One region of the Mesorhizobium sp. M1409 genome, then DNA from elsewhere that is predicted to be linked to it. Evidence: predicted binding sites of a transcription regulator. Region 1 holds the regulator's gene; the other holds the start of a gene.
What was found. The regulator PhoB, encoded in region 1, activates phosphate uptake and scavenging genes when phosphate is short. The targets are predictions, from matches to a motif close to TGTCATNNANCTGTCAT.
Positions count from the first base shown of each region.

Region 2: a site for PhoB is predicted at 1,667-1,683, ahead of NKG99_RS21390 (DUF1045 domain-containing protein). Genes of this name have one in related genera too.

Region 1 covers NZ_JAMYKV010000042.1:33,352-37,560, forward strand. Annotated here, with positions in the region: gene eglC (endo-1,3-1,4-beta-glycanase EglC) at 1-434, opposite strand, end outside; gene phoB (phosphate regulon transcriptional regulator PhoB) at 1,172-1,861, opposite strand; gene phoU (phosphate signaling complex protein PhoU) at 1,881-2,588, opposite strand; gene pstB (phosphate ABC transporter ATP-binding protein PstB) at 2,614-3,417, opposite strand; gene pstA (phosphate ABC transporter permease PstA) at 3,414-4,209, opposite strand, start outside.
Region 2 covers NZ_JAMYKV010000029.1:3,708-7,916, forward strand. Annotated here, with positions in the region: gene NKG99_RS21385 (alpha-D-ribose 1-methylphosphonate 5-triphosphate diphosphatase) at 1-873, opposite strand, end outside; gene NKG99_RS21390 (DUF1045 domain-containing protein) at 920-1,627, opposite strand; gene iolB (5-deoxy-glucuronate isomerase) at 1,999-2,811, opposite strand; gene NKG99_RS21400 (DUF3329 domain-containing protein) at 3,192-3,398, opposite strand; gene iolE (myo-inosose-2 dehydratase) at 3,457-4,209, opposite strand, start outside.

The DNA of each region.
Region 1 (4,209 bases):
TTTCCTTTAGAGATGGCGAAAGTGTCGGCGCCGTCTCCGCCGATCAGGACATCGTCGCCCTTGCCGCCATCCAGCGTCTGATGACCCGACCCGCCCTTGATGATGTTGTCCAACGCATTTCCGAACGCATATCGATTGGCGCCGGTAACGACGAGGTTCTCGAAATTGTCGGGGAGCTTGTAGCTCATCCATGTGTCGATCGTGTCGATTCCTGCCCCAGGATCCTCGACCACCTTATTGTTGGTGGAATAGAGGTGATAGTAGTCGTCGCCGGCGCCACCGTAGATCGTGACCTTGACGCCGGTGTCTCCCCAGAAGGAGTCGTTGCCGGAGGTGCCATGCAGTTCCGGTCCAGACCCAGTGGCCGAGAACCAATGAGTGGAAGCGCCGGTGTAGGGAAGAGGGATGCCTTTGGCGTTTACGACGGTGCTCATCAGAAATCCTTCCTCATGGTATCCGACCTGGTGAAATCATTCGATACGAGTCCCAGCGACTGCTTCCCAAGCAACGTTGCAACGGATGAAATAGTTCCAGGGAATCGTCATCCGATCCGAGATAATATTGACCATTCGGCGCACATACACTGAATAAAGAGAAGGAATCCGTCCTCCGTCAAAAATATAATTTTAATAAAATTCTATATTTATGTGAAAGTCGCGTGCTTTGACGGATATAGATAAATGCATTAGTTCAATCCTCGCTAGAAGGAGCACGATTTGGAGGGCAGAGTTTTACGGGCAAAATGGCGATTATGACCGACTAATCGCGAACCGTTCTTCCCGCGGCCAGCCGGACACAACAGCAGTTTGAGAGATCGCAGAGCAATCGAGTTGTGAAGTGACCGACCAGTTAGCCACGCACAATCAATTCCAGCATGGCTCACTCCGCTGCGGACGTTTCGCTGCGACCGGGCAACGACCGCGAAGGGTCGGTTAAAGATTTCAATCCCGCCTGCTTGAATGTCCGCCATCGCTTTTTGGATGCCAGAAGCCGCCTGTCGCCTTGGCCCAAATGCGGTCATTCGAAAACTGATGGGATGACCGCTCCTGGGCGCCACATGCTCGTTCTCCACCGATGAGACGAATGCAACATTCCACCCTTCGCGGCCGTTGGCGACCGCCTGCTGACCGAGCTTGAACCTGGGTTCCGATTTATCGGGATGGGATGGGAATTAATCTTCCCTGATCGCGTAGCCTGCACCTCGAATGGTGCGGATGACGTCGGGCATGCGGCCGTTGTTGACCGCCTTGCGCAGCCGGCCGACATGCACGTCCACCGTGCGTTCGTCGATGTAGATCGTCTCACCCCAGACATTGTCGAGCAGCTGGCTGCGCGAGAACACGCGGCCGGGATGGCGCATCATGAATTCGAGCAGGCGGAATTCGGTCGGCCCGAGCCGGATCTCGCTCTTCTTGCGATAGACCCGATGCGATTCTCGATCGAGCACGATGTCGCCGACCTTCAGCACGCTGGACAGCACTTCCGGCTTGGCACGGCGCAGCAGCGCCTTGACCCTGGCCATGAACTCCGGCGTCGAGAAAGGCTTGACCAGATAGTCGTCGGCGCCGGTCGAGAGGCCGCGCACGCGGTCGCTCTCCTCGCCGCGCGCGGTCAGCATGATGATCGGCAGCCGCTCGGTCTCGGGGCGCATTCGCAGGCGTCGGCAGAGTTCGATGCCGGAAACCGCCGGCACCATCCAGTCGAGCACCAGAAGGTCAGGCACGTTCTCCTGCAGCCGGATCTCGGCCTCGTCGCCGCGCGTCACCACCTCGACCTGATAGCCCTCGGACTCCAGATTATAACGGAGCAGCACGCCTAGCGGCTCCTCGTCCTCCACCACCATGATGCGTGGCGCGATCATCGGCTGGTCACCCCTGTCGTCATGCCGCCGGCGCGGACATTGTCGTCTCGTCCTGCTTCGGACGATTGGCCGGCAGCTGCGTGCCGGTCAAAACATAATAGGCATTTTCCGCGATGTTGGTGACGTGGTCGCCGATGCGCTCGAGATTCTTGGCGCAGAACAAAAGATGCGTGCACGCGGTGATGTTGCGCGGGTCTTCCATCATATAGGTGAGAAGTTCGCGGAACACGGAGGTGTATTTGACGTCGATGCGTTCGTCGTCGGCACGCAGTTTCGCCAGCGCGGCGGCGTCACGCGCCGCATATTCCTCGATGACGCCCTGCACCTGGATCAGCACCAGTTGTGCCATTCCATCGATCGAGTGCGAAAGGTCGCGCGGCGTAACGCTGAGGCCGACAGTGCCGACGCGCTTGGCGATGTTCTTGGCAAGGTCGCCGATGCGTTCGAGATCGCCGGCCATGCGGATCGAACCGACGACATGGCGCAGATCGTCGGCCATCGGCTGCCGCTTGGCGATCAGCGTGATGGCGCGGTCGTCGAGCTCCCGCTGGCGCGCGTCCATGATCGCGTCGTCGGAGACGACGCGCTGTGCCAAGGCGTTGTCGGAATTCAACAGCGCCTTGGTCGCACCGCCGACCATCGAGCTGGCGAGATCGCCCATGTCGCTGATGAGCTTGCTGATCTGACCGAGATCCTCGTCGAAAGAAGCGACTGTGTGTTCGCTCATGATCCTGTTCCTCGTATGCCTGAGCTCAGCCGAAGCGGCCGGTGATGTAGTCCTGCGTGCGCTTCTCGCGGGGCGACGTGAAGATCTTCTCGGTGCGGTCGAACTCGACCAGCTCGCCCAGATACATGAAGGCCGTCTGCTTCGACACGCGCGCCGCCTGCTGCATGTTGTGGGTGACGATGACGATCGTGTAGTCGGCTTGCAACTCGTCGATCAGCTCCTCGATCTTGGCGGTCGACAGCGGATCGAGCGCCGAGGCGGGCTCGTCGAGCAGGATGACTTCCGGCTTCACCGCCACGGTACGGGCGATGCAGAGCCGCTGCTGCTGGCCGCCTGAGAGGCTGAGGCCGCTGGCGTCGAGCTTGTCCTTGACCTCGGTCCAGAGTGCCGCGCGCTTCAGCGCCTGCTCGACGCGGCCGTCCATCTCGGATTTGCTCAGCTTCTCGTAGAGCCTGATGCCGAAAGCGATGTTTTCATAGATCGACATCGGAAATGGCGTCGGCTTCTGGAACACCATGCCGATCTTGGTGCGCAGCAGGTTGAGGTCCTGCGAGCGGTCAAGAACGTTCTGGCCGTCGAGCAGCACCTGACCGTCGGCCGTCTGCCTGGGATAAAGCTCATAGATGCGGTTGAAGACGCGCAGCAGCGTCGACTTCCCGCAGCCCGAAGGCCCGATGAAGGCGGTGACGCTGCGCTCCGGCAAGGACAGCGTGATGTCCTTCAGCGCCTTCGATTGGCCGTAGTAGAAGTTGAGGTTCTTGACCTCGATCTTGGCCTTGGCGGTGGCCTCGGCGGCGATCGTCATGTCTGGAGACAACATCTGGCTCATTTGTCCTCTCTGCGTCCGGTCAGGCTGCGCGCAACGATGCTGAGCGCGAGAACCGTCAATGTGATGATAAGTGCGCCGGTCCAGGCCAGTTGCTGCCATTCCTCGTAAGGGCTGAGAGCGAACTGGAAGATGGTGACAGGCAAGCTGGCCATCGGCGCGTTGAGATTGCTCGACCAGAACTGGTTGTTGAGCGCCGTGAAGAGCAGTGGTGCCGTCTCGCCGGAGATACGGGCGATCGACAGCAATATGCCGGTGACAATGCCGGAAAGCGCGGCGCGGTAGGCGACCGACTTGATGACCACCCAGCGCGGCGCGCCGATCGCGGTGCCGGCTTCGCGCAAGGCGTTCGGCACCAAATTGAGCATGTCTTCGGTGGTGCGCACCACAACCGGAATGACGAGGATGGCGAGCGCGACAGCACCGGCGATTGCCGAGAAATGCCCCATCGGCCGCACCATCAATTCGTAGACGAACAGGCCGATGATGATCGACGGCGCCGACAGCAGGATGTCGTTGATGAAGCGCACCACGGTGGTCAGCTTGGAAAAGCGACCGTATTCGGCCATGTACGTGCCGGCCAGCACACCGATTGGCGTGCCGACGATGACGGCGATGATCGTCATGACCACGCTGCCGTAAATGGCGTTGAGCAGGCCGCCGGCGTCGCCGGGAGGCGGCGTCATCTGCGTGAAGACGTCAAGGGACAGGCCGGCGGCGCCCTTGTAGACCAGCGCGCCGAGGATGAGCGCCAGCCAGGCAAGTCCGATGCCCGCCGCGGTGACGCACAGCGTC
Region 2 (4,209 bases), on a different contig from region 1:
GACATTGCCCGAATGCGAGGCGCCGCGCATGACGTTGGGCGCACCCATCAGCACGCCGAGGCCAGCCTCTTTCGAGGCCCTCGCGGCCTCCTCCGTTGTCGGGAACTCGGCGACGCGCACGCCCTGTTCGATCGCTTCGCCGACATGGCCAAGGGTGGCGTCGTCATGGCTGGCCAGCACGATGCCGCGCTCATGGCAGGCGGCGGCGATCACCGCCCGGTTCGGTACCGAATTGCGCGCCGATTCTCCCATCCGCTTTTCGCAGAACAGTTTGAAGTCGCGATCGGTCAGCTTCAGCTTGCGCTGGTAATAGTAGGCATAGGTTTCGAGGTTGACGAACTGGCGCTGGCCGGGCGCATGATCCATCAGCGATGCCAGCTTGACCCGCTCGTCGCCATCGAAATTGGCGAATGCCTTGAGGCAGTCCGGCGCCGAAACCTCGCAGCGCAGATGGATGAAGTGGTCGGCCCGCAGACGATCCTGCTGCACACTGTCCTCGATCGCATCGGCCAATTTGCGGATGTCGGTCGATGTCAGGTCGGCGTCCTCGTCCATGCCGACGCGCAAGGCGTCGAGCACTGTGGTGATGCCGGCGGTCGCCACTTGCGCGTCATGGGCGAGCACGGCGGCGATCGGGTTCCAGCGCACCTTCGGCCGCGGCGCGTAGTGGCCTTCGAGATGATCCGTATGGAGTTCGACCAGCCCGGGAATGATGTAGTCGCCGCCCATATCCTCGCCGGCCATGCTCCCACTGGTATGGCAGGCGCCGGCGTCGATGCCGGCGATAAAGCCGTCGCGCAGCACCAGCGAACCCTCGACGATCTCGTCGGCAAGGACGATGCGGGCGTTGTGGAGAACAGTCTCGACGGTCATTTCAGGCAGTCCTTGGTTAGTCCAGCTGGGGTTGTTCGGCGGGTGCTCAGGCGGTTCTTCTGGCCGGGCGGCGCCCGAGCACGTGATGCGAGAGCACCATGAACGGTGCGCCCGGTTCGGTTTCGACAAACAGCGTCAGCGCATCCACCAGCACCGGCTGTCGCAGAATGTCCGCGAACAGACTATCGATTGCTGCGCGCAAACGAGGGCTTTCCTGTGACGTCGCCCGGCCGGACAGCGTCATGTGAAAGCGAAACGTCTCGAAGACATAGGGGTAGCCCCATCGGCAAAGATTGCGGAACTCGGCCGGCTTCAGCGAATCCGGGCCGCGCCGCTCGATCTCGGATTCGGTCAGCGGAGCGCGAAAGCGATCGAAATCGCGCACCACGTCATCGGCGAAGCGGTTGAGCAGAGGCAGCGGTCCTTCCGGCACCAATGCGAAGAAGCCGTCGATCTGGCTGACGACGAGACGCGGGATGGTCGCCATCGGCGTCGCCTCGGCGAAATGGTCGAGTGCGGCGCGCAGCGAGGCTTCCGTCTCGTTGGCGGCCAGGTGGAACGGCGCCTTCAGCGTCGCGTGAAAACCATAGCGGCGCGCCGAAGCGGTGTGAAAAGCGACTTCCGCCGCCGACAGGTCGGCCACCGCCTCGACCGGCCTTGTCGCGGCACCAAACGGGTCGCGGCCGAGCCAGTTGGCGGCGATCCGCGCCAGTGGCTCGTCCTGCCGGGGGGTGAAATAGAGGGCGTAGCGCATGAAAAGTCCTTCTCAGCTCCGCTGCCATAGGTGATTTCCATGACGGATTGACGAAGCTTTGAAGGGTTTTCGAAGGCAAATCGACCCAGCCGGGTCCTTAGCCGACATTTTTCTTGGGCTGGACCAATTTTCCAGACGTCGGCGCTGCCCCTCACCTGCCTGCCGGCATCCTCTCCCCGTATAGTGACGGGGAGAGGGGCGCTGTCGTCGATGGTTTCGCCAATCACCATCGTAGCAAGAAGAAATGCCGAGGTTGTGGCCGGCCTCCTTCTCCCCGTCCCTATGAGGGGCGGCGCCGACTTTCGACAATGGGTTGGTTTCCAAGAATGGGGAGCTGTCTTTGTCTGAAGCCATTCTATTGGAGGAGCAGATCAGGCCTTCATCAGCCATTCGTGCTCGGGCGCGTTGTGGAATTTCCACGTCCGCTTCGGCCCGGCCATCACGTTGAGATAGTAGAGGTCGTAGCCGTGACAGGCGGCGCAGGGATGATAGCCCTTGGGCACCAGCACGACATCGCCGTCCTCGATCGCCATCGCTTCGTCGAGCGCGCGATGACCATTCTGGTCGGCGTCGGTGTAGACGCGCTGAAAGGCAAAGCCCTGCGGCGGGTTGAGCCGGTGATAGTAGGTTTCCTCGAGATAGGATTCATCAGGCAGATTGTCCTGGTCATGCTTGTGCGGCGGATAGCTCGACGTATGGCCGCCGGGCGTGATGACCTCGACCACCAGCAGCGAATCGGCCGGCTTGCCCTCCGGCAGGATGTTGGTGACGTAGCGCGTGTTGGTGCCCTTGCCGCGCACCTCCTGGCCGAGATCGTCCGGTGCGATGACCCGCACCGGCAGGCCGCCGCCAAGGCCCGGCGCCGAGCAGACCGCGAGTTCCAGGTCGGTATCCGCGGTTACCGACCAGTCGGAGCCCTCAGGCACATACACCGACCACGGCTTGCCTTCGAAGGGCGACATGCGCTCGCCGAGCAGGCCGAGTTCCTTGCCGCCGGCTCTCGCATTGCCCTTGCCGGTGACGAACACCAGGCAGACTTCGCGATCATCCGTCTTCCCGAACGCGCTCTCGCCCGGCTTCAGCCGATGCAGGTCGAAACCAACATAGGTCCAGCCCGCGATTTGCGGCGTCACATGAGCGACGCGGCCATGGCCCTTATTGGCCTTCACCAACAGCTTCGACATTGTGTCTCTCCTATTCCATGGCTTGACGGGCTACAGGCCTTTGAAACCAAGCCGTTTGTTTGAAAGGACTATCGCAAATCTTCGAGTTTGGCCGGCGCTTACAACTTCGTCATCCTAGGGCGTAGCAGGAGCGAAGCTCCGTCGCGAAGACCCTAGGATCCATGCCGCAACCCCAGTCCAAGAGCGCAGCGGAACGGAATTCTGCACCGCAGCGGCTGTTTTGACATCACGGCATGGATCCCGGGGTCTGCGCCGCGTCGCTTCGCTCCTTGCTTCGCCCCAGGATGACGAAGCTAGAGGCCTTGCGGCTAGTCTCCAACGCACGCGATCCATCATGCGCGCAGTGCTCAAGCCGTAAGCCTTCTGCGTCATAGGCCGCTCTATTCCTTCGGCTCGGCGTTGCCGTCGTCCGCGGGCTTGTAGAGGTAAAAAAACTGCCAGACCGCGTAGCCGGCGAAGCCGAGGGCAAGCACGCCCCAGAACGGCGTGCCGGTTGCGAATTCGATGATCGACCAGACGACGCAGACCGCGACGACGGCGACACGCCGCCACAACGGCCGGAAGAAGGGGTGCTCGGAATCTTTCATCGGGCCAATCTACAGCAATCGGCTTTGCCGGGAACCCATCGCATCAGGCCCCCCTTGATCAGACATTGGGAAACCCTTGCGTCTCGACCGTATAGCCGGCGGCGGTCATCACGCGCATCAATTCCTTGTAGCCGACCTGCGCCATCCTGAGCGGCGGGTTCTTCTTCGGATCCTGCTCGGCCTCGACCACGAACCAGCCCTCATAGCCATGGTCGGCAAAGCGCTGCACGATGGCGCCGAAATCCAGCGAGCCGTCGCCCGGCACCGTGAAGGCACCCAGCGCCACCGCGTCGAGGAAGGACTGTTTTGTGCGGTCGAGTTTGTCGATCACGCCCATGCGCACATCCTTCACATGCACATGGTTGATGCGCTTATGATGGTTGTCGATGGCGCGCAGAACGTCGCCGCCGGCGAATGCCAGATGTCCAGCATCGAGCAGCAGCGGAATGCCGGCTCCGGAATGGCGCATGAAAGCATCGAGTTCCGGCTCGGTCTCGACCACCGCCGCCATGTGGTGGTGGTAGGAGAGCGGCATGCCCTGTTCGGCGCACCACTCGCCGAATTCGGTGACGCGTCTGGCATAGGTCTTCATCTCGTCGTCCGACAGCTTCGGCTTGGTGGCCAGCGGCTTGGAGCGGTCGCCCTGGATCGAGCGACCGACCTCGCCATAGACGATGCAAGGCGCGTTCACGGCCTTGAACAGGTCGATCATCGGCTGGATGCGATCCTTGTTGTCGGCCATCTCGCCATCGACCAGCGTGCCGGAGAACCAGCCGCCGCACAGCGTCACGTCGGCTGCCTTGAGGATCGG